Regions from separate parts of the Pantoea sp. LMR881 genome, predicted to be linked through region 4. Evidence: predicted binding sites of a transcription regulator. Region 4 holds the regulator's gene; each other region holds the start of a gene.
The links. Region 4 encodes sigma-54, which starts transcription at its own class of promoters, with help from an activator protein. Its sites were predicted from a motif close to GTTGGCACANNTTTCGCTNT; they were not measured.
Positions count from the first base shown of each region.

Region 1: the regulator sigma-54 is predicted to act here: its motif matches at 4,218-4,237, upstream of O3W44_RS09080 (gamma-glutamyltransferase family protein).
Region 2: the regulator sigma-54 is predicted to act here: its motif matches at 6,128-6,147, upstream of glnA (glutamate--ammonia ligase).
Region 3: the regulator sigma-54 is predicted to act here: its motif matches at 2,473-2,492, upstream of O3W44_RS14470 (gamma carbonic anhydrase family protein).

Region 1 is NZ_JAPVOK010000002.1:1,518,889-1,526,864, forward strand. Features, by position in the region: gene O3W44_RS09050 (pyridoxal-phosphate-dependent aminotransferase family protein) at 1-259, opposite strand, end outside; gene O3W44_RS09055 (amino acid ABC transporter ATP-binding protein) at 281-1,012, opposite strand; gene O3W44_RS09060 (amino acid ABC transporter permease) at 993-1,649, opposite strand; partial or broken gene O3W44_RS09065 (amino acid ABC transporter permease) at 1,649-2,310, opposite strand; gene O3W44_RS09070 (transporter substrate-binding domain-containing protein) at 2,321-3,106, opposite strand; gene hpxU (MurR/RpiR family transcriptional regulator HpxU) at 3,298-4,137, opposite strand; gene O3W44_RS09080 (gamma-glutamyltransferase family protein) at 4,277-5,863, shown strand; gene hpxX (oxalurate catabolism protein HpxX) at 5,876-6,061, shown strand; partial or broken gene O3W44_RS09090 (AtzE family amidohydrolase) at 6,058-7,457, shown strand; gene hpxZ (oxalurate catabolism protein HpxZ) at 7,454-7,837, shown strand.
Region 2 is NZ_JAPVOK010000002.1:2,329,908-2,337,883, forward strand. Features, by position in the region: gene yihI (Der GTPase-activating protein YihI) at 1-310, shown strand, start outside; gene hemN (oxygen-independent coproporphyrinogen III oxidase) at 544-1,917, shown strand; gene glnG (nitrogen regulation protein NR(I)) at 1,965-3,374, opposite strand; gene glnL (nitrogen regulation protein NR(II)) at 3,382-4,431, opposite strand; gene glnA (glutamate--ammonia ligase) at 4,571-5,980, opposite strand; partial or broken gene typA (ribosome-dependent GTPase TypA) at 6,417-7,976, shown strand, end outside.
Region 3 is NZ_JAPVOK010000002.1:2,671,248-2,679,223, reverse strand. Features, by position in the region: rRNA gene O3W44_RS14485 (23S ribosomal RNA) at 1-345, opposite strand, end outside; tRNA gene O3W44_RS14480 (tRNA-Glu) at 575-649, opposite strand; rRNA gene O3W44_RS14475 (16S ribosomal RNA) at 738-2,278, opposite strand; gene O3W44_RS14470 (gamma carbonic anhydrase family protein) at 2,768-3,322, shown strand; gene O3W44_RS14465 (DUF1488 domain-containing protein) at 3,289-3,546, opposite strand; gene aroE (shikimate dehydrogenase) at 3,543-4,361, opposite strand; gene tsaC (L-threonylcarbamoyladenylate synthase type 1 TsaC) at 4,365-4,937, opposite strand; partial or broken gene O3W44_RS14450 (topoisomerase DNA-binding C4 zinc finger domain-containing protein) at 4,947-5,491, opposite strand; gene smg (DUF494 family protein Smg) at 5,516-5,989, opposite strand; gene dprA (DNA-protecting protein DprA) at 5,961-7,085, opposite strand; gene def (peptide deformylase) at 7,202-7,714, shown strand; gene fmt (methionyl-tRNA formyltransferase) at 7,735-7,976, shown strand, end outside.
Region 4 is NZ_JAPVOK010000002.1:1,890,722-1,898,697, reverse strand. Features, by position in the region: partial or broken gene mtgA (monofunctional biosynthetic peptidoglycan transglycosylase) at 197-918, shown strand; gene npr (PTS phosphocarrier protein NPr) at 919-1,191, opposite strand; gene rapZ (RNase adapter RapZ) at 1,188-2,042, opposite strand; gene ptsN (PTS IIA-like nitrogen regulatory protein PtsN) at 2,090-2,569, opposite strand; gene hpf (ribosome hibernation promoting factor) at 2,724-3,011, opposite strand; gene rpoN (RNA polymerase factor sigma-54) at 3,033-4,466, opposite strand; gene lptB (LPS export ABC transporter ATP-binding protein) at 4,515-5,240, opposite strand; gene lptA (lipopolysaccharide ABC transporter substrate-binding protein LptA) at 5,246-5,800, opposite strand; gene lptC (LPS export ABC transporter periplasmic protein LptC) at 5,769-6,347, opposite strand; gene kdsC (3-deoxy-manno-octulosonate-8-phosphatase KdsC) at 6,344-6,910, opposite strand; partial or broken gene kdsD (arabinose-5-phosphate isomerase KdsD) at 6,924-7,903, opposite strand; gene O3W44_RS10710 (calcium/sodium antiporter) at 7,919-7,976, opposite strand, start outside.

The sequences.
Region 1 (7,976 bases), 370 kb from region 4:
GACGGATCGCCGACAGCAGTATCGCTTCGATGCCCGCGCGCGACGTGCCATCGATCAGCATTGTCCAACGGTTTTCCGTGCGGAATACGCCGCGATAGAGTGCCATCACTTCGTTCATATAATGCGTCATGGCGGGATCGTACTGCCCGAGCAACTGGCTCGACATGGCGCGTAGCACGCGCGGATCGGCGTTGATTGGGCCGGGTCCCATCAGCAGGCGTTGTGGTGGATTAAGTTGTGAGAATTGGGTGATATCCATGGTGAATTCCTTGTTAAACACTTAGAGGCGCACGGAAGAGATAAACTGTTTCAGTTCCGGCGTTTGCGGGTTGGCAAACAGCGTCTTGCTGTTGCCCTGCTCCCAGACGCGCCCCTGATGCATAAAGACCACACGATCGCCCACGTCACGGGCGAAGTTCATTTCATGGGTGACGAGGATCAGCGTCATGCCTTCTGCTGCCAGTTGCTCCAGCACTTTCAGTACTTCGCCCACCAGTTCAGGATCAAGCGCCGAGGTGATCTCGTCACACAGTAATACCTTTGGCGTCATCGCCAGCGCCCGGGCAATGGCCACGCGCTGCTGCTGCCCGCCGGAGAGATTAGCCGGATAGTAATCGAGACGTTCACCGAGACCGACTTTCTCCAGCATCTGCGCCGCCAGAGCGCGGCATTCTGCTTCGCTTTTCTTTAAAACGCGGCGCGGTGCCAGCATCACGTTTTCCAGCGCCGTCATATGCGGGAACAGGTTGAAGCTCTGGAACACCATGCCAACGGAGCGACTGATATCCCGCGCCTGTGATTCACGATCGGTGATGGTCATGCCGCCGAGTTTAATGCTGCCTTCCTGATAGCCTTCCAGCCCGTTCATGCAGCGCAGCAGCGTACTTTTGCCCGATCCGCTGCGGCCAATAATTGAAATGACTTCACCCATTTCAATATCCAGATCGACGCCTTTCAACACATGGTTGTCGCCGTAATACTTTTGCACCTGATTAATGGTGATGAGCGGCATTGAATTTTTTCTCCAGATACTGGCTGTAGCGAGACAGCGGATAACACATCAGGAAGTAACCAAGTGCGACCAGGCCAAACACTTTAAATGGCTGATAAGTTACGTTATTCAGGATGGTGCCAGCTTTGGTCAGCTCAATGAAGCCGATAATAGAGGCCAGGGCAGTGCCTTTAATCACCTGTACGGCAAACCCCACCGTAGGGGCCAGACCAATACGGATCGCCTGCGGCGCAATGACGCGCGTTAGCGTCTGACCAAAGTTCAGCCCCAGGCAGCGCGACGCTTCCCATTGTCCTTTTGGCAGGGCGAGAATGCTGCCGTGCCAGATATCCAGCAAAAAGGCGCTGGTATAGAGCGTGAGAGCCAGCGACGCGGCGGTCCAGGGCGCCACGTCAATGCCAAACAGGCCGACACCAAAAAACGCCAGAAACAGCTGCATCAGCAGCGGCGTGCCCTGAAACAGCTCGGTGTAACCGCGGATGATGCGGGTCAGCCATTGACGTTTCAGCAGGCGCATAAACAGCAGCGGTAATGTCACCAGGGTGCCGCCAAAAAAGGCCACCAGCGACAGTAAAATTGTCCAGCGTGCCGCCAGCAGCAGGTTGCGCACGATGTCCCAGTCGGTAAAGCTCGTCATCATGCCTGTACTCCAAACCATTTGCGGCCGATAGCCAGTAGCAACTGACGCATAACAATCGACAGCCCCAGGTAAATCAGCGTGGTCACCAGATAGACCTCAAAACTTAAAAAGGTGCGTGACTGAATCAGGTTGGCGGCGAAGGTGAGCTCCTCATAAGAAACCTGAGAAACCACCGATGAGCCGAGCATCACGATAATGCACTGGCTGACCAGCGCCGGATAAATGCGTTGCAGCGACGGAGGCAGCACAACGCGTAAAAAAGTCTGACTGCGCGTTAAACCCAGTACCCGTCCCGCTTCCCATTGTCCCTTTGGCGTGACCTGAATCCCGGCGCGAATAATTTCAGTGCTGTAGGCACCGAGGTTAATTAACATCGCCAGCAGCGCCGCCTCCCCGCCGTCAGCTTCAGGCCCAGATTGGGTAAGCCGAACACGATAAAGAAGAGTTGCACCACAAACGGCGTATTGCGGATCAGTTCGACGTAGACGCCCCAGGCACGACTCAACCCGCCGGGTTTGCCGCTGCGTAACGCCGCGCCAAAAATGCCGAGGCTGACACCGCCAATGGTGGCAAGTACCGTTAACTGAATGGTGATCCATAAGCCGGAAAGTAATTCCGGCCAGTATGGCCATAATGCAGGAAAATTAAGCTGCCCCACGGTTTCGCCCTTATGCGCCGAGGTTGGCAGGCAGCGGTGCTTTTAACCACTCTTCCGACATTTTGTTCAGCGTGCCGTCTTTGATGCCCTGTTCGATCAGCGCGTTCACTTTCTCTTTTAACGCCGGTTCCTCTTTTTTCAGGCCGATAAAGCACGGCGAATCTTTCAGCATGAACTGGGCAACCGGTGCTTTGGCGGGATTCTGACGGGCGATAGCCGCAACCACCAGATTACCGGTAGCGACATATTCCACCTGGCCTGACAGGTAGGCTGACAGCGTGGTGTTATTATCTTCATAACGTTTTACCTGCGCCTCTTTCGGTGCCACCTCGCTCAGGACCATGTCTTCTACCGCGCCGCGCGTCACGCCAATTGATTTCCCACTCAGTGCCGCCGCATCTTTAATTTCTTCGCCTTTTGGCCCAAAGACGCCCAGGAAGAACGGCGCATACGCATGGGTAAAATCGATGACTTTTTCACGCTCAGCGTTTTTGCCCATGCTGGAAATCACCAGATCGACTTTATCGGTTTGCAAATAAGGTACGCGGTTGGCACTGCTGACTGGCACCAGTTGCAACTTAAGTTTCATCTCTCTGGCGAGGTATTTCGCCATGTCAATGTCATAACCTTGCGGTTGCAGATCGGTGCCTACCGAGCCAAACGGAGGAAAATCCTGCGGCACAGCAACGCGGATCACCCCACGTTTTTGAATATCTTGCAGTTGATCGGCCAGCGCACTTCCCGCCTGAGCCATCAGTAACGCTGCTGTTGCAACCGCTATCAACACTTTTTTCATTATGCACCCCGGTGAGTTTACGTGAAACAAAAGATTCTTTGACAGGCATTCTGCAACTAATGTGCCAACCAGCCGGGGAAGAATAAATTACGGTAAAAGCGTTATTTTTTAAGCTATGACCGCATAGCGGGTGCGATTAGCCGTCAGAAGAAGATGATCCAAAACAGGGCGAAGCACCAAAACAGTGCCTGTTAACGGTGCTCCAGCTCATCAAACTGTTGATAAAGATCGGCGATTTGATGAATACGCTGACGACCATGTGACAACGTTTCATGCAGTAAGGCATTGGCGATCAGGTTAATCAGGCTCATGGCCGACGCATAACTGTCGAAAGCTGACACGCTATCGAGCGGGGCGCAGAGCTGCCAGCGCGCCAGCGAAATAACCGTTTGTGCCTGCGGCTCACACAGCGCCAATAGTGGGATGCCCGCGTTTTGTAGCTGCTGCATGACGGGACGAATAATGCGTGTACGGCGGCGAAAAGCCATGACGACCACCATATCGTCAGGTGTAATCTCTACCAGCTCTTCAGCCAGTGTTTGACCCGGCTGCGGCAGAATATGTACCTGCGGGCGGGCCTGCATAAGCTGCTGGCGCAGGTGCAACGCCACCGGATAAGCATTACGCATCCCGATGATAAATATACGCTTTGCCTGAGCCAGCTGCTGGATAACTTCGCCAAACTGCTGGGCATCAATACTGTTTACCCACTGCGTCAGATTGGCCATTTCCTGCTTGTAATGACGCGACAACAGCGTGTTGCCCTGCACCGCATCGCGATTGTCGGTTAACGGCATGCCGCTCTGGCGCAGGGTGCGTAATTCGTCACGCATGTCTTTGTACTTTTCATACCCCAGGCGCTTGAACAGGCGGCTGACCGTGGCCTTGGATACGCCGCTAAGACGCGCCAGTTCGGCGCTGTTGTAGCTGATCAGATCGTCAAAATGGTCAAAGGCAAAATCAGCAATGCGCTGCTCTTGCGGCGAGAGCTGGGAGTAGTGGCTTCTGAGCCGTTCATCAAGCTGTTTCATCGGGCATCCTGTAACTTTCGTTTCAGCTCAAGCTAGCATAATTTGCGCCAGGTTTATGGCTTTATGCCTTCACGATGAAAACTGGAACAGCTCTTGCTTTATTTTTCGTACTGTTAGCCGATAGCAAAACGAGAAAGAGATGATTCAGAGCAATATGGCACCGCTCGGCATGGCGGTGACGCCTCATCACCTGGCAAGCGAAAGCGCACTGGCGGTATTACGTGAAGGTGGCAACGCCATCGAGGCAATGGTCGCGGCGGCGGCTACTATCGCGGTGGTTTATCCCCATATGAATGGCCTGGGCGGCGACGGTTTTTGGTTGGTGCTGCCACCATCAGGCGAGCCGGTTGCGATTGATGCCAGCGGCGCGGCGGGTTCATTAGCCCATTTTGATTTTTACCACAATGAACCGCATATTCCCCATCGTGGCCCTAAATCGGCGTTGACGGTAGCAGGCACTGTCAGTGGCTGGCAGGAAGCATTAACGCTGTCCGCCGGATTGGGCGGCACACCGCTGTCGCTGACCCGCCTGCTGCGCGATGCTATTCGCTACGCCGCCGACGGCATTCCAGTGACCGCATCGCAGTCGGCAGCGACCCAATCCAAACGTGCAGAATTACAGCATCAGCCTGGCTTTGCTGACACATTTTTACCGGACGGTGAAGTACCGCAGCCAGGCAGTCGCTTTACGCAACCGGCACTGGCCAACACGCTTAGCCAGCTTACTGAAGAGGGGCTGGAGAGCTTTTATCGTGGCAATCTGGCCCACCATCTGGCGCGTGAAATGGCGGCACTCGGCATGCCGGTTACGCTTGAAGATTTGCAGCGGCATCGCGCCCGACGCTGCACGCCGCTGCACATTGCCCACAGCGAAGGCGACATCTGGAATATGACGCCACCGACGCAGGGCATGGTGTCGCTAGCCATTCTTGGCATTACCGATCATCTGGATATGGCCAGTGCCAACGATGCGCAAACCGTACACCGCGTTGTGGAAGCGACCAAAAAAGCCTTTGCGCTGCGTGACAAGCATATTACCGATCCACGCCACATTACTGAGGATCTCCAGGCCCTGCTTTACAGCGATCATCTCACTACGCTCGCCAGCCAGATTGATGATAACCGGGCTGCGCCGTGGGGAACCGGGCGCGGTCCCGGCGACACGGTGTGGATGGGGGTAATGGACAGCAGTGGCCTTGCGGTTTCCTTTATTCAAAGCATTTATCATGAGTTTGGCAGCGGTGTGGTACTGCCCGGCACCGGCATTACCTGGCAAAACCGGGGAGCCGCTTTTAGCCTCGATCCCCAACATCTGCTGGCGTTAGCGCCAGGTAAACAGCCTTTCCACACGCTCAACCCCGCCGCCGCACGCCTCAAAGATGGACGCACCATGGTGTATGGCTCAATGGGCGGCGACGGGCAGCCACAGACCCAGGCAGCGATTTTCACCCGTCACGTTATTCAGGGTTTGCCCCTGCAGCAGGCAGTGAGTGCACCGCGCTGGCTGTTAGGTCGCACCTGGGGCCAGTCCTCCGATTCACTCAAGCTGGAAGGCCGCTTCTCAACAGAGACCGTTGCGCAATTGCGACAGCTTGGGCATGAGGTAGAACTGCTGCCTGATTTCAGCGAAGCCGTGGGTCACGCCGGTGCCATTGTGCGACATAACAACGGCATGCTCGAAGGCGCAAGCGATCCACGCAGCAACGGCAGCGCCGCCGGCTTTTAACGGGAGTAACAGATGAATCAGAACATTGACTGGGCGATCTATGTCGCGCAAATGGAACAGCTACTGCGTGTGGAACTGGATGATGCGCGCCGCGCTGAATTACTCACGCAAATGACGCGTATCGCCAGCATGGCGGCCCCGCTCATGGCGTTCCCGCTTGATGATCGACTGGAAATCGCGGGAGTTTATCAGGCATGAAACTGAGTGATATGTCGATTCAGGCGCTGCAACAAGCGATTCAAAAGGCGAACTGAGTGCGCGTGACGTCGCCAGCCACACGCTTCAGGCGATTAGGCAGCATAACCCTGCTCTTAACGCCTGGACTGAAGTCACTGCGCAACGCATGTTAACGGAAGCGGAACAGATTGATACGCAACGTCAACGTGGGGAGACGTTAGCGCCGCTGGCGGGCATTCCCTATGCGGTTAAAAATTTATTCGATGTGACGGGTTACAGCACTTTAGCCGGTGCCCGTCTGTTCAGCGATCGCCCAGCGGCACAGCAGGATGCCTGGGCCGTTGAGAAGCTGCGTCAGTCGGGCGCGTTGCTCTCCGGCATGCTGAATATGGATGCCTACGCTTACGGTTTTACCACTGAAAATAGCCACTACGGCGCCACTCATAATCCGCGCGATCTCAACCGCGTGGCGGGCGGCTCTTCGGGCGGCTCTGCGGCAGCCGTGGCAGCGGGCCTGGTGCATTTCTCGCTGGGTACCGATACTAACGGCTCCATTCGTGTTCCCGCGTCGCTGTGCGGTATTTTTGGCTTAAAACCGACGTTTGGTCGGCTGTCGCGCAGCGGCAGTCATCCTTTGTCGCCAGTCTCGATCACATTGGCCCGTTTGCCCGCCGGGCAGACGATTTAGCCTTCGTCTATGACCAGCTGCAAGGCTGCGACGACACAGATGCTTTTCAGGCTGAGCGTCCGGTTGCACCAACGTTTCCGACACTGACGCTCGGCGTTGAGGGCTTACGCTGTGGCACGTTAGGCGGATTTTTTTCAACCTGGTGTGATGAAGATGCTCGCGCGGCGCTGGCAGTTGCAAGCCATGCCTTACAGGCTGATGATGAGGTGTTGTTGCCAGAAGCTGAGCTGGCACGTTCGGCTGCGTTTATTATGACGGCGGCAGAAGGCGGTAATCACTATCTTCCTGCACTGCGTCAAATGCCAGAACAGTTTGAGCCTCACTCACGTGAACGCTTGCTGGCTGGCGCAATGATGCCTGGTGCCTGGTATGTACAGGCGCAACGTTTCCGCCGCCACTTTCAGCAGCAGGTCTTACCGCTATTTGATCGTTTCGACGTCCTCATCGCACCTGCTACACCGTGTTGCGCTATCACTATTGGTCAGGAGAGTATTCATATTAACGGGCAGGATTTGCCCGCTAAAGCCAGCATGGGCATGTTAACGCAACCGATCTCTTTCCTCGGCTTACCGGTGTGTACTGTCCCGCTGGCAACCAAACGTGGATTACCCATCGGCCTGCAACTAATTGCCGCGCCGTTTAAAGAGGGAAGCGGCACTGCGTGCTGCTTATGCACTGGAGCAACAAGGCTTAACGATGCCGCAAATGAGCATGACAGGGAACTTATGAAAGCTGAAGATATTAACCGTCCAGTGATTGTCGCTGAAGTGACCGATGCTTTTTATCGCTATGAACAGGCGCTTATCAGCAACGATATTGCGGTGCTGGATGAACTCTTTTGGCACGACGCGCGTACCGTGCGCCTCGGCGCGGGTGAGAACTTATATGGTATTGATGAGATTCGCGCCTTCCGTGCCGCACGTCCTTCCGCAGGTCTGAACCGTACGCTGCGTCATACGGTGATCACCACCTTTGGTGAGGATTACGCCGTGTGCAGCACTGAATTTACGCGCGAAGGCAGCGAGAAAATTGGGCGCCAGCAGCAAACATGGGTGAAGATGCCGGGCGGATGGCGCATCGTGGCAGCGCAGGTGAGTCTGATGGTTTGATGGAGTGTCTTGCAGACGGCGTTGTCCTGCGGACGGCTTAGGTCAGGGGCTGTCCTGCGGACGGCTTAGGTCAAGGGCTGTCCTGCGGACGGCTTAGGTCAGGGCTGTCCTGCGGACGGCTTAGGTCAAGGGCGTTTCG
Region 2 (7,976 bases), 440 kb from region 4:
ACCTATAGCGTTGATTGCTGAAGGCCAAACCGCACCAGCAAAAGTGAAAAAAGCACCGACAAAACCCGTGGCTGAAAAAGTCCGCCTCAGCCCTGAAGAGGAGCTGGCGAAGCTGGAAAATGATCCCCGTCTGGATGAGTTGCTCGATCGCCTTGAAAATGGCGAAACGCTGACAGCTGAAGATCAAGGCTGGCTGGATGCAGCCCTTGATCGCATCGATGAGTTGATGGAGCAATTAGGCATCGCTATGGATGATGACGAAGATGAGCAGGCTGAAGAAGATATGTATCGCCTGCTGAAGGGCAACTAAGCTTTTCGATCGGCATGCGTGCAAACGCATGCCGTATTAAACAGGTAAACAACAATGTTTTGGCCTGGATCAATTTTCGCGCTGTTGCTGACGTGTTATCTGTTGTGGTTATTGATTAAACTACGACGCCTGTCGCGTCTGAAGCAACGTATACGTCGGGTCCCAACCCGCTCACCTTTTTCCTCTTCTGCATCGCGGCCTTCTCTAAGACGACGTCACCGGAAGGAGTGAGCATGTCATCGCAGCAGATTGAGTGGGATCAGAGCTTAATCGAAAAATACAATTACGCCGGTCCGCGCTATACCTCCTATCCCACTGCGCTGGAGTTCAGCGAAACCTACACAGAGAATGATTTCCAGCACGCTGTAGCGCGTTACCCCGATCGTGCTTTATCTCTTTATGTTCATATCCCGTTTTGTCATCGTCTTTGTTATTTCTGCGGCTGCAATAAAGTTGTGACGCGGCAGTTGCATAAAGCCGATCGCTATCTGGATGTGCTGGAGCAGGAGATACGTCAACGCGCACTTTTGTTTCGCCAGCGCCGCGTAACGCAGTTGCACTGGGGTGGCGGCACGCCTACTTTTCTTAATAAAGCGCAAATTACCCGTTTGGTTACGCTACTGAAGCAGCATTTCGACGTGTCAGATGATGCGGAAATGTCGATAGAAGTTGATCCGCGAGAAATCACGCTGGATGTTATCGATCATTTGCGCTCACTTGGCTTTAACCGGCTGAGCATGGGCGTGCAGGATTTTAATAAAGCGGTGCAGCAGCGCGTTAACCGCGAACAGGATGAAGACGTTATTTTCGCGCTGATGGCGAGAGCGCGTCAGCAAGGTTTTCGCTCAACCAGCATCGATCTGATCTACGGCTTGCCGCTTCAGACACCTGACAGCTTCGCCTATACCTTAAAGCGCGTGATTAAGCTTAATCCCGATCGTCTGAGCGTTTTCAATTATGCGCATTTGCCAGCCCTGTTCGCCGCACAGCGCAAAATTAAAGAGGATGAGCTGCCTTCCGCCCGGCAAAAGCTGCAAATCCTTCAGGAAACCATTGCTACGCTGACGCAGCATGGCTATCAGTTCATCGGCATGGATCATTTCGCCAGGCCTCAGGATGAGCTGGCAGTAGCACAGCGTGAGGGCTTGCTGCATCGTAATTTTCAGGGCTACACCACCCAGGGCGATAGTGATCTGTTGGGGCTGGGCGTCTCGGCAATTAGCATGATTGGCGACAGCTATGCGCAGAGCCAGAAAGATCTTAAGACGTGGTACAGCAGCGTGACAAGCAGCGGCAACGGTTTATGGCGTGGTTTGACGCTCAGTGAAGATGACTGCCTGCGCCGCGAGGTCATAAAAATGCTGATTTGCCATTTTGCGCTGGATTTTAATGCGATAGAAAGCCAATGGAATATTTGCTTCAGCGACTATTTCGCAGAGGATTTAGCGTTACTCAAACCGTTAATTGCCGATGGGCTGGTGGTACACAGCGCAACAGGGCTGCAGGTGACGGGCGTAGGGCGCTTACTGATTCGTAATATTTGTATGTGCTTCGATCGTTATTTGCGGCAGAAAGCGCGCCAGCAACAGTTTTCGCGCGTTATCTGACATACCGGGCTGGCTCGTGTTACGACGCCAGCCCGGTATTATCAATGCTATTCCATGCCAAGCTCTTTCAGTTTACGGGTCAGGGTATTACGCCCCCAACCCAGCAAACGCGCCGCTTCCTGCTTGTGGCCTTGCGTATGACGCAGCGCAGTCGTAAGCAGTGTGCGCTCCATCTCTGGCTGCGCTTCTGACAGCAGGTTCTGATGACCGGAACGCAACGCGCGATCGGCCCATTGCGCCAGCAGCGTTGCCCAGCTGTCAGGCAAAGATTGCACAGGGTTTTCCGGCGTACTGGATTCAAACAGTTCGGCGGGTAGATCCTGAATCAGCACTTCCTGACCGGCCGCCATCACCGTTAACCAGCGGCAGGTATTCTCTAACTGACGCACATTCCCGGACCAGTGCAAACGCGTCAGCGCCGTTTCGGTTTCAGGATGCAAAATTTTCGCTTCAACACCCAGTTCACGTGCAGCAATCTGTAAGAAATAACGCGCCAGACGAGGAATATCCTCACGACGTTCCCGCAATGGCGGCAGATGTACGCGGATCACATTCAGGCGATGGAACAGATCCTCACGGAATTTGCCCTCCTGTACGCGCAGCTCCAGATTTTGGTGTGTAGCCGCGATAATGCGTACGTCTACTTTCACTGGGGCATAGCCGCCAACCCGATAAAACTGACCGTCAGCCAAAACGCGCAGTAAGCGGGTCTGTACATCCAGCGGCATATCACCAATTTCATCTAAAAACAGCGTGCCGCCGTCGGCCTGCTCAAAACGCCCCTGACGAATTTGATTAGCGCCGGTAAATGCCCCTTTTTCATGACCAAACAGCTCAGACTCGATCAAATCTTTGGGAATGGCCGCCATGTTCAGGGCGATAAACGGTGACTTCGCTCGTGGGCTATGGCGATGCAGCGCGTGCGCAACCAACTCTTTACCGGTTCCTGACTCGCCGTTAATCAATACACTAATTGATGAGCGCGACAGGCGACCAATGATGCGGAACACATCCTGCATTGCGGGTGCTTCACCGATAATATCGGTTGTCGGCCCGCTAACCGGTTGATTACGTGGCTGTTGTTGCTCCTGATAGTGACTAATCGCGCGCTCAACCAGCGCAACCGCTTCATCAATATCAAAGGGTTTTGGCAGGTAATCGAACGCACCTTGCTGGTAAGCACTTACCGCTGCGTCTAAATCAGAATGCGCAGTCATAATGATGACCGGCAGCATTGGATGACGCTGTTTAATCTGTTTCAGCAGCGCCAGACCGTCCATGCCAGGCATGCGAATATCTGACAGTAAAACATCTGGGGTTTTGGTCGATAGCGCATCCAGCACCTCGTTAGCACTGTCAAAGGTTGCACAGCTCAAACCGGCTCCAGTGAGCGCGCGTTCAAGCACCCAGCGGATGGAGCTATCGTCATCGACGATCCAGACTATCCCTCGTTGCATAGAAACCTCACTGGCGAATAGGCAAGTAAACCGAGAATTCGGTATGACCCGGCCAACTGTTAAATTCTATTTTTCCTGAATGCTGATCGATCAGGCTACGGGCAATGGAAAGACCTAAACCCGTGCCACCTTCACGTCCGCTCACCATGGGGTAAAACAGCGTGTCCTGCAGTTGAGCAGGAATACCCGGGCCGTTATCTTCAATATCGATGCGTGCCACCAAACGATAACGCGTGCCGTGCAGCGTTAGTTGAAACGCCGTGCGGGTGCGAATAACGATTGTGCCGCCTTCTTCACCTAACGCCTGTAAAGCGTTACGCACAATGTTCAGTAAAACTTGTTCAATTTGATCGGGGTCGTGCGGCAGTTCAGGCAGGCTGGGATCGTAATCGCGCACCAGCGAGACATTATCTGGCAGCTCCATCGACACCAGATTTACCACGCGTTCAGCTACCTGATGAATGCTCTGAGTAATGTGCATACCGGGTTGCTGCGGCCCTAGCAGGCGATCCACTAAATTACGTAACCGGTCCGCTTGCTCAATAATGACTTTGGTGTATTCATTGAGCGACGGATCGGGCAGCGCGCGTGATAACAGTTGTGCAGCACCGCGCAGGCCTCCAAGCGGGTTTTTAATTTCATGCGCTAAACCGCGCACTAAATCCCGGGCGGCCACTTGCTGGGCATGCTGCAATTGTTCCTGACTGAGACGACGTTGATTATCCATTGGCGCCATTTCCATCAGGATAAAACCATCAGGCAAACGTTGTGCCGTCAGTGACATGATATGCGCGCGGCCATCCACAACCAGCGTCACTTCACTGTCGGTAAATCCCTGGCCAGCCTCAAGACTCTCACGCATCACCTCAACATTCAGCGAAAAGTAGCCGGTTAATTCAGGTAACGGCGTGCCGAACAATTTACGTGAGCTTTGCGCCAGTAATTGCTGCGCCGCCGGGTTGGCGTAATGAATAACCAGTTCGTTATCCACCAACAAAATACTGTTGATTAAGGAATTGAGAATCTGCCCCGCATCGGGCAGAGAGCCAGTTGCCATACAGCGTTCCTCTGCACAAATTTAGTGCATTGTGATCTTTAAGCCGACTTTCAGGCGAATGAACGATGAATTCGCGGAGAAAAAAGCCCATCCGAAGATGGGCTGAAAGTTTCCACGGCAACAAAAAACCTAAAACTTATTAAACGCTGTAGTACAGCTCAAACTCTACCGGGTGCGGCGTCATGCGAACACGGTCGTTTTCAGACTTACGCAGTTCGATGTAGGCATCGATGGTGTCGTCAGTGAATACGCCACCACGGGTCAGGAACTCGCGGTCTTCGTTCAGAGCGTTCAGTGCTTCTTCCAGGGAGCCAGCAACTTTTGGAATCTCAGCTTCTTCTTCCGGCGGCAGGTCATACAGGTTTTTGTCCATTGCATCGCCAGGGTGGATCTTGTTGATGATACCGTCAAGACCTGCCATCAGCAGAGCAGTAAACGCCAGGTATGGGTTAGCCGCTGGATCCGGGAAGCGAGCTTCAATACGACGTGCTTTCGGGCTGGCAACAACCGGGATACGGATTGAAGCAGAGCGGTTACGCGCAGAATAAGCCAGCATAACCGGCGCTTCGTAACCTGGAACCAGACGCTTATAAGAGTTGGTGGTCGGGTTCGCCAGGGCGTTGATTGCTTTCGCGTGCTTGATGATACCGCCAATGTAGAACAGCGCCATTTCAGACAGGCCGCCGTACTTGTCGCCAGAGAACAGGTTTACGCCGCCTTTAGACAGAGACATGTGGCAGTGCATACCTGAACCGTTGTCGCCAAACATTGGTTTAGGCATGAAGGTTGCGGTTTTACCGTAAGCGTGAGCAACATTGTGCACAACATACTTATAGATCTGAATTTCGTCCGCTTTTTTGGTCATGGTGTTGAAGCGGGTCGCCACTTCGTTCTGACCTGCTGTTGCGACTTCGTGGTGATGTGCTTCTACCACCAGGCCCATTTGCTCCATGGTCAGACACATTGCAGAACGGATGTCCTGAGATGAATCGACTGGTGGAACCGGGAAGTAACCGCCTTTCAGACCTGGACGGTGACCTTTGTTGCCGCCTTCGTATTCTTTGCCGGTGTTCCATGCTGCTTCGATGTCATCAATAGCAACGTGTGAGCCGGAAGTAGAAGAGCCGAAACGGATATCATCGAACAGGAAGAATTCTGGCTCAGGTCCGAACAGCACGGTATCCGCGATGCCAGAAGAACGCAGGAAATCTTCAGCGCGCTTGGCGATTGAACGCGGGTCACGATCGTAGCCCTGCATGGTGCCTGGCTCGAGAATGTCACAGCGGATGATCAGCGTAGAATCTTCGAAGAAGGGATCCATGACCGCAGTTGTTGCGTCAGGCATCAGCACCATGTCTGATTCGTTAATGCCTTTCCAGCCACCGATGGAGGAGCCATCGAACATTTTGCCTTCTTCGAAGAAGTCAGCGTTAACCTGGTGAGCAGGGATAGTAACGTGCTGTTCTTTACCTTTAGTGTCGGTAAAACGCAGGTCAACAAACTTAACTTCGTGCTCGTTCATCATCGAGAGAACGTGTTCAGCGGACATACTCAACTCTCCCGGAAATGGTCATTGTCTACATGGTGAGAGAACTTCGTTGCCTGGAATGCGTCTCTTGTTACAACCATCCCGAACCAACTGAATCTCGGCAAGCTCTTCAACCGTTTCTAACTGTCGTTTTCGCTTAAGTAGTACAAAGCGAATTCTGTGCCAACTTTATTTTTGAACGTTAAATCGCGCTACCATGCGCCCTGTTATCGTTCTGCAGCTGCACCAGGATGGTCATGATGCACTAAAATGGTGCTTTGAAGGTGAATTATGGCACTAAATTGGTGCACAGGACCAACTTAGTGCATTTTCTGCACCGGGAACAGTGCGAATTTCCGGCAATGCAATAAACTTTCAGTGAAAAGTGTGATCGTGTTCAGTCTTCCGCTTAATCCGTGTACAATAGCGCGCTATTTCTAATGCCTGAGGCAAAGCTGTGATCGAAAATTTGCGTAACATCGCCATCATCGCGCACGTTGACCATGGAAAGACCACCCTGGTTGACAAACTGCTGCAACAATCCGGTACTTTTGACGCCCGTACCGAAGCTACCGAGCGCGTGATGGACTCCAATGATTTGGAGAAAGAGCGTGGGATTACCATCCTCGCAAAAAACACCGCCATTAAATGGAACGACTACCGTATCAACATCGTTGATACCCCAGGACACGCCGACTTCGGTGGTGAAGTAGAGCGCGTCATGTCCATGGTGGATTCGGTGCTGCTGGTTGTAGATGCGATGGATGGCCCTATGCCGCAAACCCGCTTCGTGACCAAAAAAGCGTTCGCGCATGGTCTGAAGCCGATTGTGGTTATCAACAAGATTGACCGTCCTGGCGCACGTCCGGATTGGGTTGTTGATCAGGTGTTTGACCTGTTCGTCAACCTCGACGCCACTGACGAGCAGCTCGATTTCCCGATCATCTATGCTTCTGCGCTGCAGGGCATTGCGGGTCTGGACCACGCCGATATGGGCAGCGACATGACTGCACTGTATCAGGCGATCGTTGACCACGTTTCTCCACCACAGGTTGAAGTTGAAGCCCCGCTGCAGATGCAAATTTCTCAGCTCGACTACAACAACTATCTGGGCGTTATCGGTATCGGCCGCATCAAGCGCGGTAAAGTGAAGCCGAACCAGCAGGTCACCATCGTTGATAGCGAAGGTAAAACGCGTAACGGTAAAGTCGGTAAAGTGCTGGGCCACCTGGGTCTGGAGCGTATTGATACCGATCTGGCTGAAGCAGGCGACATCATCGCTATCACCGGCCTGGGCGAACTGAACATCTCTGACACAATCTGTGATCCGCAGAATGTTCAGGCGCTGCCAGCATTGAGCGTTGATGAGCCAACCGTAACCATGTTCTTCAACGTTAATACCTCGCCGTTCTGCGGTAAAGAAGGTAAATATGTGACCTCTCGTCAGATCCCTTGAGCGTCTGAACAAAGAGCTGGTTCATAACGTTGCGCTGCGTGTTGAAGAAACCGAAGATGCTGACGCTTTCCGCGTATCGGGTCGTGGTGAACTGCACCTGTCCGTACTGATTGAAAATATGCGTCGTGAAGGTTTCGAACTGGCGGTATCACGTCCGAAAGTTATCTTCCGTGAGATAGATGGCCGTAAACAAGAGCCGTTCGAAAACGTGACGCTGGATATCGAAGAAACGCACCAGGGTTCAGTCATGCAAGCCATGGGTGAGCGTAAAGGCGATCTGAAAAACATGGATCCAGATGGCAAAGGCCGCGTACGTCTCGACTACGTGATCCCAAGCCGTGGCCTGATCGGCTTCCGTAACGAGTTCATGACCATGACTTCCGGTACGGGTCTGCTGTACTCCACCTTCAGCCACTACGACGACATCCGTCCAGGCGAAGTGGGCCAGCGTCAGAATGGCGTACTGATCTCCAACGGTCAGGGTAAAGCCGTTGCGTTTGCTCTGTTCAGCCTGCAGGATCGCGGTAAGCTCTTCCTGGGTCACGGTGCTGAAGTATATGA
Region 3 (7,976 bases), 780 kb from region 4:
TTTGTGTACGGGAGTGTCACCCTGTACCCTGCGCCTTTCCAGACGCTTCCACTAGTGCACAAGCTGATTCAGGCTCTGGGCTGCTCCCCGTTCGCTCGCCGCTACTGGGGGAATCTCGGTTGATTTCTTTTCCTCGGGGTACTTAGATGTTTCAGTTCCCCCGGTTCGCCTTGCAGCACTATGTATTCATGCTGCAATGATGCACTGAGTGCACCGGGTTTCCCCATTCGGACATCGCCGGCTGTAGCGGTTCATATCACCTTACCGGCGCTTTACGCAGATTAGCACGTCCTTCATCGCCTCTGACTGCCAGGGCATCCACCGTGTACGCTTAGTCGCTTAACCTCACAACCCACAGGCGTTTTGCAACGCTGCAGACTGCAAGCATTTGAGAGACTCGTCCGCATCGCTGTGCCACTCCCTGTTACGGAGAAATGGCGCGACGCGTCGTTTCAATTTTCAGCTTGTTCCGGATTGTTAAAGAGCAAATATCTCAAACGTGATGCGGTCATCAGCTGACCAAATCAGTTTTGAGATACTGAGCAGCGACACCTTTCACCTGTCACCAAGCAAGTGGCGTCCCCTAGGGGATTCGAACCCCTGTTGCCGCCGTGAAAGGGCGGAGTCCTAACCGCTAGACGAAGGGGACACGTCAGTGTCACGACTTCGCAGCCGTCTTGCTCATTACTTTTTATCAGACAATCTGTGTGAGCACTTCGCGGGAAGGTATCTTCAGGTAAGGAGGTGATCCAACCGCAGGTTCCCCTACGGTTACCTTGTTACGACTTCACCCCAGTCATGAATCACAAAGTGGTAAGCGCCCTCCCGGGGGTTAAGCTACCTACTTCTTTTGCAACCCACTCCCATGGTGTGACGGGCGGTGTGTACAAGGCCCGGGAACGTATTCACCGTGGCGTTCTGATCCACGATTACTAGCGATTCCGACTTCACGGAGTCGAGTTGCAGACTCCGATCCGGACTACGACGCACTTTATGAGGTCCGCTTGCTCTCGCGAGGTCGCTTCTCTTTGTATGCGCCATTGTAGCACGTGTGTAGCCCTACTCGTAAGGGCCATGATGACTTGACGTCATCCCCACCTTCCTCCGGTTTATCACCGGCAGTCTCCTTTGAGTTCCCGACCGAATCGCTGGCAACAAAGGATAAGGGTTGCGCTCGTTGCGGGACTTAACCCAACATTTCACAACACGAGCTGACGACAGCCATGCAGCACCTGTCTCACGGTTCCCGAAGGCACTCAGGCATCTCTGCCCGATCCCGTGGATGTCAAGAGTAGGTAAGGTTCTTCGCGTTGCATCGAATTAAACCACATGCTCCACCGCTTGTGCGGGCCCCCGTCAATTCATTTGAGTTTTAACCTTGCGGCCGTACTCCCCAGGCGGTCGACTTAACGCGTTAGCTCCGGAAGCCACGCCTCAAGGGCACAACCTCCAAGTCGACATCGTTTACGGCGTGGACTACCAGGGTATCTAATCCTGTTTGCTCCCCACGCTTTCGCACCTGAGCGTCAGTCTTCGTCCAGGGGGCCGCCTTCGCCACCGGTATTCCTCCAGATCTCTACGCATTTCACCGCTACACCTGGAATTCTACCCCCCTCTACGAGACTCAAGCCTGCCAGTTTCAAATGCAGTTCCCAGGTTAAGCCCGGGGATTTCACATCTGACTTAACAGACCGCCTGCGTGCGCTTTACGCCCAGTAATTCCGATTAACGCTTGCACCCTCCGTATTACCGCGGCTGCTGGCACGGAGTTAGCCGGTGCTTCTTCTGCGGGTAACGTCAATGACGAGGCGTATTAAACCTCATCCCTTCCTCCCCGCTGAAAGTACTTTTACAACCCGAAGGCCTTCTTCATACACGCGGCATGGCTGCATCAGGCTTGCGCCCATTGTGCAATATTCCCCACTGCTGCCTCCCGTAGGAGTCTGGACCGTGTCTCAGTTCCAGTGTGGCTGGTCATCCTCTCAGACCAGCTAGGGATCGTCGCCTAGGTGGGCCGTTACCCCGCCTACTAGCTAATCCCATCTGGGTTCATCCGATGGTGTGAGGCCCGAAGGTCCCCCACTTTGGTCTTGCGACGTTATGCGGTATTAGCCACCGTTTCCAGTGGTTATCCCCCTCCATCGGGCAGATCCCCAGACATTACTCACCCGTCCGCCACTCGTCACCCGAGAGCAAGCTCTCTGTGCTACCGTCCGACTTGCATGTGTTAGGCCTGCCGCCAGCGTTCAATCTGAGCCATGATCAAACTCTTCAATTTAAAGTTTGATTTGCTTCATCTCGTGAAGCGATGCTCTGTGAATTAAACTTCGTAATGAATTACGTGTTCACCCAGCAGAGACTTGATATTTTTTGCGTCCGGAGACGCTGATATCAATCCTGCGAGTGCCCACACAGATTGTCTGATAAATTGTTAAAGAGCAGTGCGACCAGCGGGTTAACCGTCTGTCGCGAGGTGGCGTATATTACGCTAACCTCCTTCAGAGTCAACTTCTTTTTTCGAAGTTTTTCTCCGGCGGCTCAGTCTCCTGAACCTCCCGACCCGTCATCCCGTAAGGCGGTGTGCCGTGTCAGTGGAGGCGCATTATAGGGATCCGGTTTCAGAGCACAAGCCTTTTTTTAGATCTTTTTTTCGAGTGTCGAGAATTCATCCAGATTGATGAGATCATCATCGATCTCAGGCAAAAACCCCTTGCCTGCCGTCTGAAATCACATCACGCTGCCAGGAAATTAATAAAGGAGCCCTATTATGAAGACAGCCTTACGCCCCTATAAAGAGATGTTTCCGCAATCGGGTCTGCGCGTAATGGTAGATCCAAGTAGCGTAGTGGTTGGCAACGTCATTATGGAAGATGACGTCAGTATTTGGCCATTAGTGGCTATCCGCGGCGACGTAAATCAGGTTCGTATTGGCGCACGCAGCAACATTCAGGACGGCAGTGTCCTGCATGTGACACATAGATCTGCGGCAAACCCAGAAGGTTTTCCTCTTATTATTGGTGAGGACGTCACGGTTGGGCACAAAGCGATGCTACATGGCTGTACGATTGGCGATCGCGTATTAGTAGGAATGGGAGCGATTTTACTTGATGGGGTAATAGTAGAGAACGATGTGATGATTGGCGCGGGTAGTTTGGTTCCTCCGGGTAAACGTTTAGAAAGCGGCTATCTCTATCTGGGAAGTCCGGTTAAACAGATCCGGCCGCTTAATCAAAAGGAAATTGAGGGGCTACTCTATTCCGCTAACAACTACGTTGGCTGGAAAAATGATTATCTTGCTGAAGCCAGCCAAACCCAGCCTTGATTATCAACCTGTTCATGACGAATACAGGCTTCAGCCTCTTCTTCCAGATCCCAACGATGGTCGCTGAATAGCGCCATCGTGTCGCCTTCGCCGAAGCGTTGATGTAATGCCTCGATGTTAATGGCACAGGTTAATCCCATTCCATTTACTAATACCGGAAAACAAACAGCGTTTCGTTCGGGATCAAGATATACACGATCGGGAAACTGGATCGCCTGATTCATGGATGCATTTCGCTTTTCAGGCGTTCAATTACAGGCGAGATTTCGGGCATAATGCCGTGCCATAAATGAAAAGCATGTGCAGCCTGACCCACCAGCATTCCTAAACCGTCTGCCAGATGAATCGCACCCTGTTGTTGGCACCAGTGTAAAAAAGGTGTCAGCCCCGTTTGATAAAACATGTCATAACAGCGCACGTTTGCCTGTATCAAGGAGGCTGGCAGTGATGGTATCTGTCCATCTACTCCGCTAGAAGTGGCATTGATAACGAGTTCGAATGCCATGCCATTCAGATCATCGACCCCACAAGCCCTTATCGCACCACTGTGCTGAAAGAGTGTCGCTAATTCCGTTGCCCGAGACAGCGTACGGTTAGTTACCGTCACCGCGACCCCTAATGAAAGTAACGGCAGAATTACTCCACGGGCAGCCCCTCCTGCTCCAACTAACAAAACTCTGTCGCCTGGATTGATCATCGAGAGGCGTTCAAGATCGCTTAATAATCCAATGCCATCGGTATTGTCGCCAAGAATATAGCCATCCTTGTGCTTTTTTAAAGTATTCACCGCGCCCGAAAGCGCCGCGCGCTCGCTTAACTCATCAGCAAATTCCCACGCCTGCTGTTTAAACGGCAAAGTGACGTTTGCACCGATGCCGCCTTGTGCAAAAAACTCAGCGATCGCGTCAGGAAAACCATCCAGCGGTGCACAAATACGCCCATAGCGATGATCAATCCCGGTCTGTTTCGCAAATGCGCGATGTATTAAGGGCGATTTACTGTGATTAATTGGGTGGCCAAAAACGGCAAAGTTATCCATGAATTATCCCTGACGTATAAGATCGCCGGTAATCACATCGCGAATTTCAGAAGGATTGAGACGTCCTCCCGTTTTTCCTTGCAGCACGGGGAATTGCTCGCCGAACTGCTGCTTCACTTCTTCAGCTGTACGGCACGGCGGCTGCCCCGAAAGATTGGCACTGGTGGACACTAAGGGTTTGCCAAATGCGCGACACAATGCTTGTACATCAGGATGATCACTGACGCGTATTGCTAACGAATCGAATTGCCCGGTTAACCAACGTGGTGTATGCGGTGGCGCCGGCACAACAAAGGTCACAGGACCGGGCCAACAAGCAAACATCCGCTCACGCTGAATCACTGAAAGCTCACGGTCAGAAATATAAGGCTCCAGCTGCGCATAATCAGCGGCAATTAAAATTAAACCTTTCTCAACCGGGCGTTGCTTCAATGCCAGTAAGGCCATCACAGCTTTTTCACTATCAGGATCACAGCCCAGGCCAAAAACGGCTTCAGTGGGATACGCAATAACCTCATGACGATTCAGATGGCTTACGCAATCAGATAGCGAGCCAGAAGGGTGTTGATTATGCATGTTGATTTCTTATTTCTCTTCGGTAATAGCTTTGCTACAACTTTTACTGGCACAAAAACGTTTCACGCCTTGCGCCGTCTTTTTCTCAACTAACAATGGAAACTGGCAGTACGGGCAAATTCCGGCAACTGGCGTAAAATTGACGGCGAACTGACAAGCAGGATAACGATTGCAGGCATGGAACGTTTTGCCGTAACGGGAGCGACGTTGAATGAGTTTCCCTTGATGACACTGAGGGCACTCTATCGTCGTTTCGTCTGGCTTATCGATGGTTTCGGTATAGTCACATTCAGGATAATGACTACAACCGATAAACATGCCGTAGCGTCCCTGTCGCAAAACTTTGTCAGCACCGCACTCGGGACAAGCATGCCCCTCCAGCACTTTAACTACATGCCCATCGCCCTGATTTTTTAGCGGACGAATATAGTCGCACGCAGGATAATTTGCGCAGCCCAGAAAAGGACCGTGTTTGCCGGAGCGAACAACCAGTTCTGCCCGCAAGCGGGGCAAGGATCCTGTTTTCGCACGGTAAAAAGTGCTGCTTTACTCATAACGGTGAATGCATGAAAGGAAATTTAATGCAGCATACCTTCATTGACGTCGAATAGCAGTTCTTCCATCTGCTGATAAGCGTTTTCACATCCAGGGATATTAAACAGTACCATCAACACTACCCATTTGAGATCTTCTAAATCGAACTCAAGCGTATCGAGCGCCATGACACGTTCAATAACCATTTCGCGTGTTTCAAGATTCAAGACCTGGATTTGTTCCAGGAAAAGCAAGAAGCCACGACTTTCGGCATCTAAACGTTGGCTCTCTTCATCTGTATAGATACGCATCGAGAGCGGATCGTTTGCCAGCAAAATTGGCGCGACCAGTCCTTCCTGATAATCCGCCAGCTTTTCTAACCAGTTCAACGCATTATAAATATCTTCACGATGAAACCCGGCATCCGTCAAGTCATCTGTCAATCTGTCCTGATCAACACCCATTTCTGCTTCGTTGTGGATATATGTCTCAAACAAGTACATGAGTACGTCGAACATGGCATGCCCTCCTCAATCGGACATAGCCGCCGGGTACAGCTGCGATCCATCCTGCTAACTCCAGTTCCAGCAACTGAGCTGTGATAACTGGCACAGGTTGGCCGGCACGTTCAGCGACAACGTCAACAGGTGTAACCTCATCACCTACGTTAGCCAACACATCGGCAAATGGCAATGGAGCATCGACACTGTCATCAGAATAAATTTCGTCTGATTGTGTAACAGGTAACCAGTTAAGTGTACTACGTAGATCCTCGAGTATGTTATTAGGATGTGCCACCAGCATAGCGCCTTGCTGAATCAACCAGTTTACACCTTCACTATTCGGGTTTCCCAACACACCGGGTAAAGCATAAATATTGCGATTTTGCTCTAAGGCGTAACGGGCAGTCACTAATGAACCACTTTTCAATGAAGCCTCGATAACTAAAACGCCCCGGCTTAACCCGCTAATAATACGGTTGCGTCGAGGAAAATGGGTTGCGTATGGCGGCATATCTAACGGAAATTCTGACAGGACGGCCCCGCCGTTTGCCACGATCTCTTCAGCGAGCGCATGATGGTTTTTGGGGTAGAGCTGTTGCAGGCCGCTACCCAATACCGCGATCGTTTTGCCTTTAACCTCGACAACCGTCCGATGCGCTATCCCATCAATTCCACGCGCTAATCCGCTGGTGATGGTTAAGCCACTCAGAGATAACTGTTGAGTAAACCATTCGCACCAGTTACGGCCATAATGTGAGCAGTTTCGGCTGCCAACCACGGCCAGTTGCGGTGTGTTTAAGGCAGCAGGATCGCCTTTAATATAAAGAACTGGCGGGAAGCGTTTAGTTTCTGCTAACTGTGCGGGATAATGCTTATCAAGAGCGGTCAAGAGATGATGTGTTCGATCACTGCTTAGCCATTTTTGCACAGCATCTACTGCGGCTTCCGGAAATATAAAAAACTGGTTAATCTGGCTTTTACTGAATCCAGACTGGGCAAAAACCGTTGCGCTGTCTTGACCATCAAGCAGCAATTTAGCGATATCCACCCAAGCTTTTCCTGCCATTCCACTTACAGCGGCTAACCGCAAACAGAGCGCCAGTTTTTCCATTATTCGCGTCCTTTTTACTCATGGCTTGCTGTGGTGGAATGCTGTCAATCAGGCCTCAAAAAGTCTACAATATGAGGAAGTAATCTTTTCTTAACCGAACACAGATCTGGAAATTTATGTCAGTTTTGCAGGTATTACATTTCCCTGACGAGCGTCTCCGCAAAATCGCCACGCCAGTAAAAGAAGTTAACGCAGACATTCAGCGTATCGTGGATGATATGTTCGAAACGATGTATGCCGAAGAAGGCATTGGCCTGGCCGCCACGCAAGTCGATATTCATCAGCGCATCATTGTTATTGATGTTTCTGAAAACCGTGATGAACGTCTGGTCTTGATTAACCCAGAATTGCTGGAAAAAAGCGGCGAAACCGGTATTGAAGAGGGCTGCCTCTCTATTCCTGAACAACGTGCTTTTGTGCCACGAGCAGAATTTGTAAAGGTTCGCGCGCTTGACCGTGACGGCAACAGCTTTGAACTGGAAACGGGTGATTTGCTGGCAATTTGTATCCAGCATGAAATTGATCATTTGGATGGCAAACTGTTTATTGATTACCTGTCGCCTCTTAAGCGCCAGCGCATCAAAATGAAATTAGAGAAACTGGCGCGTCAAAACGCGCGCGAGTCTTGATACTTTAAGAAGGGATAAACGTGTCTGCTCCGCTAAAAATCATTTTTGCTGGCACACCAGACTTTGCAGCGCGTCATCTTGACGCGCTGCTTGCTTCTGAGCATCAGGTTATCGGTGTGTTTACACAACCCGACCGCCCCGCCGGACGTGGAAATAAGCTGACAGCAGGCCCGGTAAAAGTTCTTGCTCAGGCACATGACATCCCGGTATTCCAGCCTAAATCGTTACGCCCTGAAGAGAATCAGCAGTTAATCGCCGAGCT
Region 4 (7,976 bases):
GCATCACTGGAACCGATTCCTTTTCGACGGAAGTGCTTGATGTCATTCGATCTGTTGACGACCCGAATCAGACAGTTAAGGCGCACCGCGTAAAATTCACACAATAAGCGTGTTACTTTTTTCGGCGTAGATAAAATTTTAAGCCGCGGCTGCGAGAACAATTGATTAATGCTTAAAACGAGTAAGAGAAAATTGCATGAGCAAGCATAAAGGAAGCTTTGGGCAACGCATTAAACGTATTGTTATGCGAGGGGTTTTAGCCGTAGCAGGAATCTGGCTGGCAGGTATCGTACTTTTCTCTTTTTGCCGGTGCCCTTTTCGGCGGTCATGGTTGAGCGCCAACTGGGTGCCTGGTTGAGTGGCCGCTTTGATTATGTGGCGCACTCAGATTGGGTAGGGCACGACGCGATCTCGCCGTGGATAGCCTTAGCGGTGATTGCATCTGAAGATCAAAAATTTCCAGAGCATTGGGGTTTTGATGTCGCAGCGATTGAATCTGTACTGGATAACAGCAACGAGAAAATGCGTGGCGCATCAACGTTGTCTCAGCAGACGGCAAAAAACCTGTTTTTATGGGATGGCCGCAACTGGGTACGTAAAGCACTGGAAGCAGGTCTGACGGTGGGTATTGAAACGGTATGGAGTAAACGTCGCATCCTGACGGTTTATCTCAACATCGCCGAGTTCGGCGCTGGCACATTTGGCGTAGAAGCCGCATCACAACGCTATTTTCACAAACCGGCCAGCCGACTTACGATGTCAGAAGCCGCGCTGTTGGCGGCGGTATTACCTAACCCGATTCGTTTTCGGGCTGATGCGCCTTCAGGCTACATCCGACAGCGTCAACAGTGGATCATGCGACAAATGCGCCAGTTGGGCGGTGAAGAATTTCTTCAGCGCAATAAACTGATGATGTAGTTAATCTTCGTCAAAACCCGCTTCAAACAGTTCGATAACGGCTGCCAGTGCCTGGCGTTCTTCCGGGCCGCTGGCCTCAATTTCAATATGGCCGCCCTTAGCAGAATCCAGCATCAATAGCGCGATAACGCTGCTGGCTTCCGCTTCAGTGCCGCTCTCGTTCCGCAGCAGCACTTCAGCATCAAAACTCTGTACCAGCTCAAACAGTTTCATTGCCGGACGTGCATGCATACCCAGCTTATTTTTGATCTCTACAGTTTGTTTGACAGTCATGATTTGCGTTTTTCCAGCGTACGATGACGGGACTGCACATTTTTGCCGCGCGAGCGGAAATAGTCGGCTAACTGTTCCGCGATATAGACCGAACGGTGTTTACCACCGGTACAGCCGATGGCGACGGTCAGATAGCTGCGATTATTGGTTTCAAGCATTGGCAGCCATAGTTCGAGATAGCTGCGTGTCTGATAGATAAAATTATGCACTTCGGTATGGCGATCAAGAAACGCCGCGACAGGGCGATCGAGGCCGGTCATAGGGCGCAGTTTGGGATCCCAGTGTGGATTAGGTAAAAAGCGCACATCAAAGACGTAATCGGCATCAATAGGTATGCCGTGCTTGAAGCCGAACGATTCAAACACCATGGTTAATTCGCGTTCACGTTTACCCAGCAAGCGAGTCCGAAGCATCTCTGCCAGTTCATGAACCGACATTTCAGAGGTATCAATGATCAGATCGGCACGCGAGCGCAGCGGCTCCAGCAGATCATTTTCTTCATCAATCGCACTTTCGAGCGACAAATTTTTGCTGGAAAGAGGATGCAAACGGCGTGTATCGCTGTAACGGCGAATTAGAGTGTTACGGTCAGCGTCAAGAAACAGCAGCTGAGGCGAAAATGCATCAGGCAGATTGTTCAGCGCGGTTTCGAAGATTTCCGGTGACTCTGGCATGTTGCGCACATCAATACTGACGGCCGCAGAGATATTGCGTTCTGCCAGAGAGTTAGCCAGTTCAGGCAACAACACCACCGGCAGATTATCAACGCAGTAAAATCCCATGTCTTCCAGGGCGCGAAGCGCCACTGATTTTCCTGAGCCTGACCGACCGCTAACGATCATCAGCACCATGACCTTCTCTCCCGTTTTAAAACCGGCACGCGGCCGGTAATGACGCTTTAGTGTTCTGGCTGGCCTTCCATGATAATACCGTAGAGTTCTTCATTACTCTGAGCCGCGCGCAGGCGGCGGCAGACGGTTTTATCTGCCAGTCGCTTTGCCACCAAAGAAAGGGTATGCAAATGCGTTTTGCACTGATCAGCGGGGACCAGAAGAGCAAACAACAGATCCACTGGCTGATTATCGACTGCATCAAAGGCAATAGGCTGTTCGAGGCTAATAAATACGCCAACGGCGCGCAGCGTGTCCTCCTCCAGCTTGCCATGAGGAATCGCAATTCCATTGCCTATGCCAGTACTTCCCATACGTTCGCGGGTAAGAATGGCTTCGAAAAGCGTTTGGTGTGGCAGATTGAGCTGCTTCGCCGCCAGTTCGCTGATAATTTCCAGCGCACGTTTTTTGCTCTGGCAGTGTACGCCGCTGCGGGTGCAGTCAGGCGAAAGTACTGAGCTCAATTCCAGTGTCAGATCGTTGTTCATCATCGTTTCACTTGCGAGTTCACATAGCCATTGACGAAAACAGCACGCGTGCGCTGACGTCAGATGACGCTGGCTTAGATGACAAAACGGGGCGGTTAAGTCCGCCCCATCCTGTCCGCTTTAGCGCGACAAGCGCGCCCAGCTAGCATGAAGGTTAGTGTTTTTTCAGCTTGTCTTTATGCTTGTTCAGTTGACGGGTGAGTTTATCAATTAACCCGTCAATGGCCGCATACATATCTTCCGCCTCCGATGTGGCGTGCAGCTCGCCCCCGTTGACGTGTAAAGTCGCTTCGGCAATTTGAGTGACCCTCTCGACTTTCAGAACAATATAAACCTGATTGATACGATCAAAGTAGTGTTCCAGTTTGGCAAATTTACCGCTGACGAAATCACGTAGTGGTTCAGTAACTTCGACGTTTTGCCCAGTGAGGTTTAGCTGCATAGGTCTTCCTTCTCATTTCTGTCAAACCAGCTGTTTACGCTGATTTGATGGCGGGATAGATAAAGACTCGCGGTATTTAGCGACGGTTCGACGCGCCACCATGATCCCTTGTTCAGATAACATGGAGGTGAGTTTACTGTCACTCAAGGGTTTGGCTGGATTTTCCGCCGAGATTAATTTTTTTACCAGTGCGCGAATCGCGGTAGAGGATGCTTCACCGCCACCTTCAGTATTGACGTGACTGGAGAAAAAATACTTCAATTCGAAAATGCCACGCGGACTGTGGAGATATTTTTGCGTGGTAACACGGGAAATCGTGGATTCATGCATTTCTACAGCCTGCGCAATATCTGCCAGTACCATTGGGCGCATGAACTCCTCGCCCTGTTCAAAAAAAGCTTGTTGTTGTTCAACAATACAACGAGTCACTTTCAGCAACGTATCGTTGCGACTTTCCAGGCTTTTAATAAGCCATTTTGCTTCCTGCAAATTGCTGCGAATGAACTGATTATCGCTATCGTTACGCGACGATCCACCCATTGCTGCATACTGCTGATTGATCTTTAAGCGTGGCACGCTATCTGCATTGAGATCAACCGTCCAGCGTGTGCCGACTTTACGAACCAACACATCAGGAATGACATACTCCGGCTCGCCGGTATTCACTGACTGGCCTGGTCGTGGATCAAGAGACTGAATCAATAGCATAGCCTCTTTTAACACGTCTTCTTTGAGCCGCGTCACGCGCATCAGGCTACGAAAATCATGGTTAGCCAGCAAATCAAGATGATTGCTGACAATTAAACGCGCCTCTGCCAGCATCGGCGTCTCCGGAGCGTATTGCGATAACTGAACCAGCAGGCAGTCACGCAGGTCGCGGGCGCCGACACCAATAGGATCAAAGCGTTGGATGCGTTTTAATACTGCCTCAATCTCATCGATTTCCAGTTCTTCATTACCGATACTGTCGAGAATTTCTTCAAGCGAAACGGTTAAATACCCGGTATCGTCAATGGCATCGACAATGGAGGTGGCGATAGCGCGATCAGTATCAGTAAAAGGCGTTAATTCAACTTGCCACATTAAGTAATCTTGCAGCGATTGCGTTGTTTCGCCCTGATAAATCGGCAGTTCATCGTCCTGATAATCGGTGCCGGTACCCGATGGCGTGCCTGCTGTGTAAATTTCATCCCATGTGGCATCTAACGGTAACTCTTCCGGCATCTCTTTTTGTTCAAGTGCCTCGCGGGTATCCAGTGCTTCGCCTTCTGGATAGTCGCGGGAGTCTACTTCGTCGTGCAGGTCGGTCTGTTCAAGCAAGGGATTACTCTCCAGCGCAAGTTGTAACTCTTGCTGAAGTTCAAGCGTGGAAAGCTGCAGCAGACGAATAGCCTGTTGCAGCTGCGGTGTCATTGCCAGCTGTTGGCTCAGCCTGAGTTGTAAACCTTGCTTCATAGACAGGATATAAATTCCTCAGCAAACGTCGGTGTTAGCAACACCTTATCAGAGTCTGAACTCTTCGCCCAAATAAACCCGCTTAACTTGCTCATCCGCAAGTATTTCTTTGGGGGTGCCGTGGGCAATCAGATGGCCCTGACTAACGATATAAGCACGTTCGCATACCGCGAGGGTTTCCCGTACGTTATGGTCAGTAATCAGCACGCCGAGGCCGCTATCACGCAAATGCTCAATGATTTTTTTGATGTCGATAACCGAAATCGGATCGACCCCGGCAAACGGCTCATCAAGCAGGATAAATTTGGGATTCGCGGCAAGGGCGCGGGCGATTTCAACACGACGACGTTCACCGCCAGACAATGCCTGTCCCAGGCTATCGCGCAGATGTTCAATGTGGAACTCTTCCATCAACTCCCTGGCGCGATCCTGACGCTGCTCTTCGGTCAAATCCTCACGGATCTGTAACACGGCCATCAGGTTATCAAACACGCTCAGGCGGCGAAAGATTGACGCTTCCTGAGGAAGATAGCCAATACCGCGGCGCGCACGCGCATGCAACGGCAGAATACTAATATCTTCGTCATCAATAACAATACGGCCTGCATCACGCGGCACAATGCCAACGACCATATAAAATGTTGTTGTTTTACCCGCACCGTTTGGACCGAGCAGGCCGACAATCTCGCCGGATTTCACCTGCAGACTGACATCTTCTACCACGCGACGGCCTTTATATGCCTTCGCCAGGTTTTCTGCGATTAATGTGGCCATAGCTCTCAGTTACTCTTTTTTCCGCTGTTGGACGAACCTTGCTTATCCTGCAACTGCGACGGCACCAGCACGGTTGTAACGCGCTTGCTCTGGCCCTGGCTGTAAGCCTGCATCTTCTGCTCTTTGACTAAATAAGTGATGCGATCGCCTTTAATGTTGCTGTCTTGCTGTTCGATGTAAGCATTGCCAGTGAGTTCAACAAAATCATTTGCCAGCTCATAGTGCAGTTTCGATGCGTGACCCTGCACCGGTTTACCGCTGTCCTGCATCTGGTAGAAGGTGGCTGGCGTGCCGTAAGCATCAACAATAGTTTTATTACTGTCGCCGCCCGGGCGCGTGACCACTACTTTATCCGCAGTGATTTTGATAGAGCCCTGGGTCACAATGACGTTGCCTGTAAAGGTAGCGACGTTACCCTGCAGATCCAGCGCCTGGTTTTGTGAATCGATATTTACGGGTTTATCCGAGTCACCGGTCAAGGCCAGCGCAGGGAGGCTGGTCGCAAGCATAATGCTGGCCAGGAGAAGCTTAAGGCTGTTTTTGTTCATTTTGAATTTCATAAGATGTTTTGACCTTTTCGATTAACTCAGCGTTTTTTGTCCGTAAATTACCGCGCATTTTCATGCCGGTGGAGTTAAAACTGCGGCCATACAACGTCACCTGATCATCTGAGGTAACGTCCTGAGAAACGAGGTTTACCTGAGCATTATCCGTTTTGATACGCTCAAGCTGAGAGTCCTGAGTCAGCGTATTCAGCTCAACATGACCGTACAGGTAAAGCATACGATCTTTAGTCAGTTTTGCTTTATCTGCTCGTACCGACCAGGTTGGCACTTTATTTTCGTCGTAGGTTGTCATCACCGGATTGTCGAACCAGCTCAATTCATCGACAGAAAAATAAGTCACTTTGTCCGATACCAGCTTATAGGCTAACGCACCTTGCGGGTTATACACCACCGTGTTGGAGTCGGCACTGGTATAGGTGGGTGCCTGATCGTTAGTCGCAACGGGTGCGTTAGTGTCATCCTGATTAGTGAGATTCCAGCCGATAAGAACCAGTGCAATCAAGGTCAGAATCAGCGTTATCCAACGCCTGCTTTTACTCATACTGATTGCCCTTTGGCATCCTCAAATTTATCTTGCGCCATTAAGATGAGATCGCAGACTTCACGTACCGCGCCGCGTCCACCCGCAATGCGCGTTACATAATTAGCGCGTGGCAATAATACCGGATGCGCATCAGCAACCGCCACGCTTAAACCGACCTGCGCCATTACCGGCCAGTCGATCAGATCGTCACCAATGTACGCCACCTCTTCGTCGGAAAGAGACAGTTTATCCAGAAGTTCACGATAGGCCAAAAGCTTATCCGATTGCCCTTGATAAAGATGACGAATACCGAGCGTTTTACAGCGATCCTCCATCAACCGGGCATTGCGGCCTGTTATGATAGCCACTTCCACATCCGAGGTCAGCAGGCAGCGAATACCATAGCCATCCCGCACGTTGAAAGCCTTCAGTTCTTCGCCGTTATTGCCCATGTAAATGACGCCGTCAGACATAACACCATCAACATCGCAAATCAGCAGGCGAATTTTGCTGGCGCGTGCCATCACCTCAGCACTTACCGGACCGTAGCACGTATCAATCGTGGCATTTCCCAACTGCATTTTCTTTTCCTGTTCAGACTACGCCCGCGCGCAGCATGTCATGCATATGTACCACACCGAGCAGCCGATCATCCTCGGCCACCAGCAGTGCGGTGATATTTTTGTTTGCATCAAATTCAGGGCATCAACCGCTAACATATTGGGACGAACGCGGATACCGCCACGTGTCATCACTTCTGCGATAGTCGCGCGCTGAAAATCGATCCCCATGTCAAAGATACGGCGTAAATCACCATCAGTGAAAATACCCTCAATTTTCATCTGATCGTCAACGATCACCGTCAGGCCAAGATTCTTGCGTGTGATCTCCAGCAGTGCGTCGCGCAGAGAAGCGTCGCGGCTAACGTGCGGTATCTCCTCGTCGCTGTGCATGATATCGCTGATGTGCAGCAGCAGCTTACGCCCCAAAGCGCCACCGGGGTGCGAAAGGGCAAAATCTTCTGGCGTAAAGCCCCGCGCCTCAAGGAGCGCAACAGCCAGCGCATCACCCATCACCAGTGTTGCAGTGGTGCTGGTCGTCGGGGCAAGCCCGAGGGGGCAGGCTTCCTGTGGCACTTTGATGCACAAATGCACATCCGCAATACGGCCCATGGCACTTTCTGCCCGGCTGGTCATGCAGATAAGCTTGATTTTTTGACGTTTGATGACCGGAATCAGCGCCAGAATCTCATGAGATTCACCGCTGTTGGAAATTGCAATAATGACATCGTCGTGGCCTACCATACCGAGATCACCGTGGCTGGCTTCACCAGGATGAACAAAAAAAGCGGGTGTGCCGGTGCTGGCAAACGTAGCGGCCATTTTTTTACCAATATGGCCCGATTTGCCCATGCCCATCACCACAACTTTGCCTTTGCAGGTGTAAATCATGGCGCATGCGCGCGCAAAATCTTCATTGATGTACTGGTCAAGCTGCTCAAGCCCTTCGCGCTCAATGCGCAGCACCGCTTTTCCCGCTTGCTGGAAATCGAAATCAACTTGCTGATCTGACATGGCAAATCTGTCCTTTTATCCGTCAATAAACGCCGGCTGTAGCCACAGCAGCGTTATCCAGACGATGAAACCG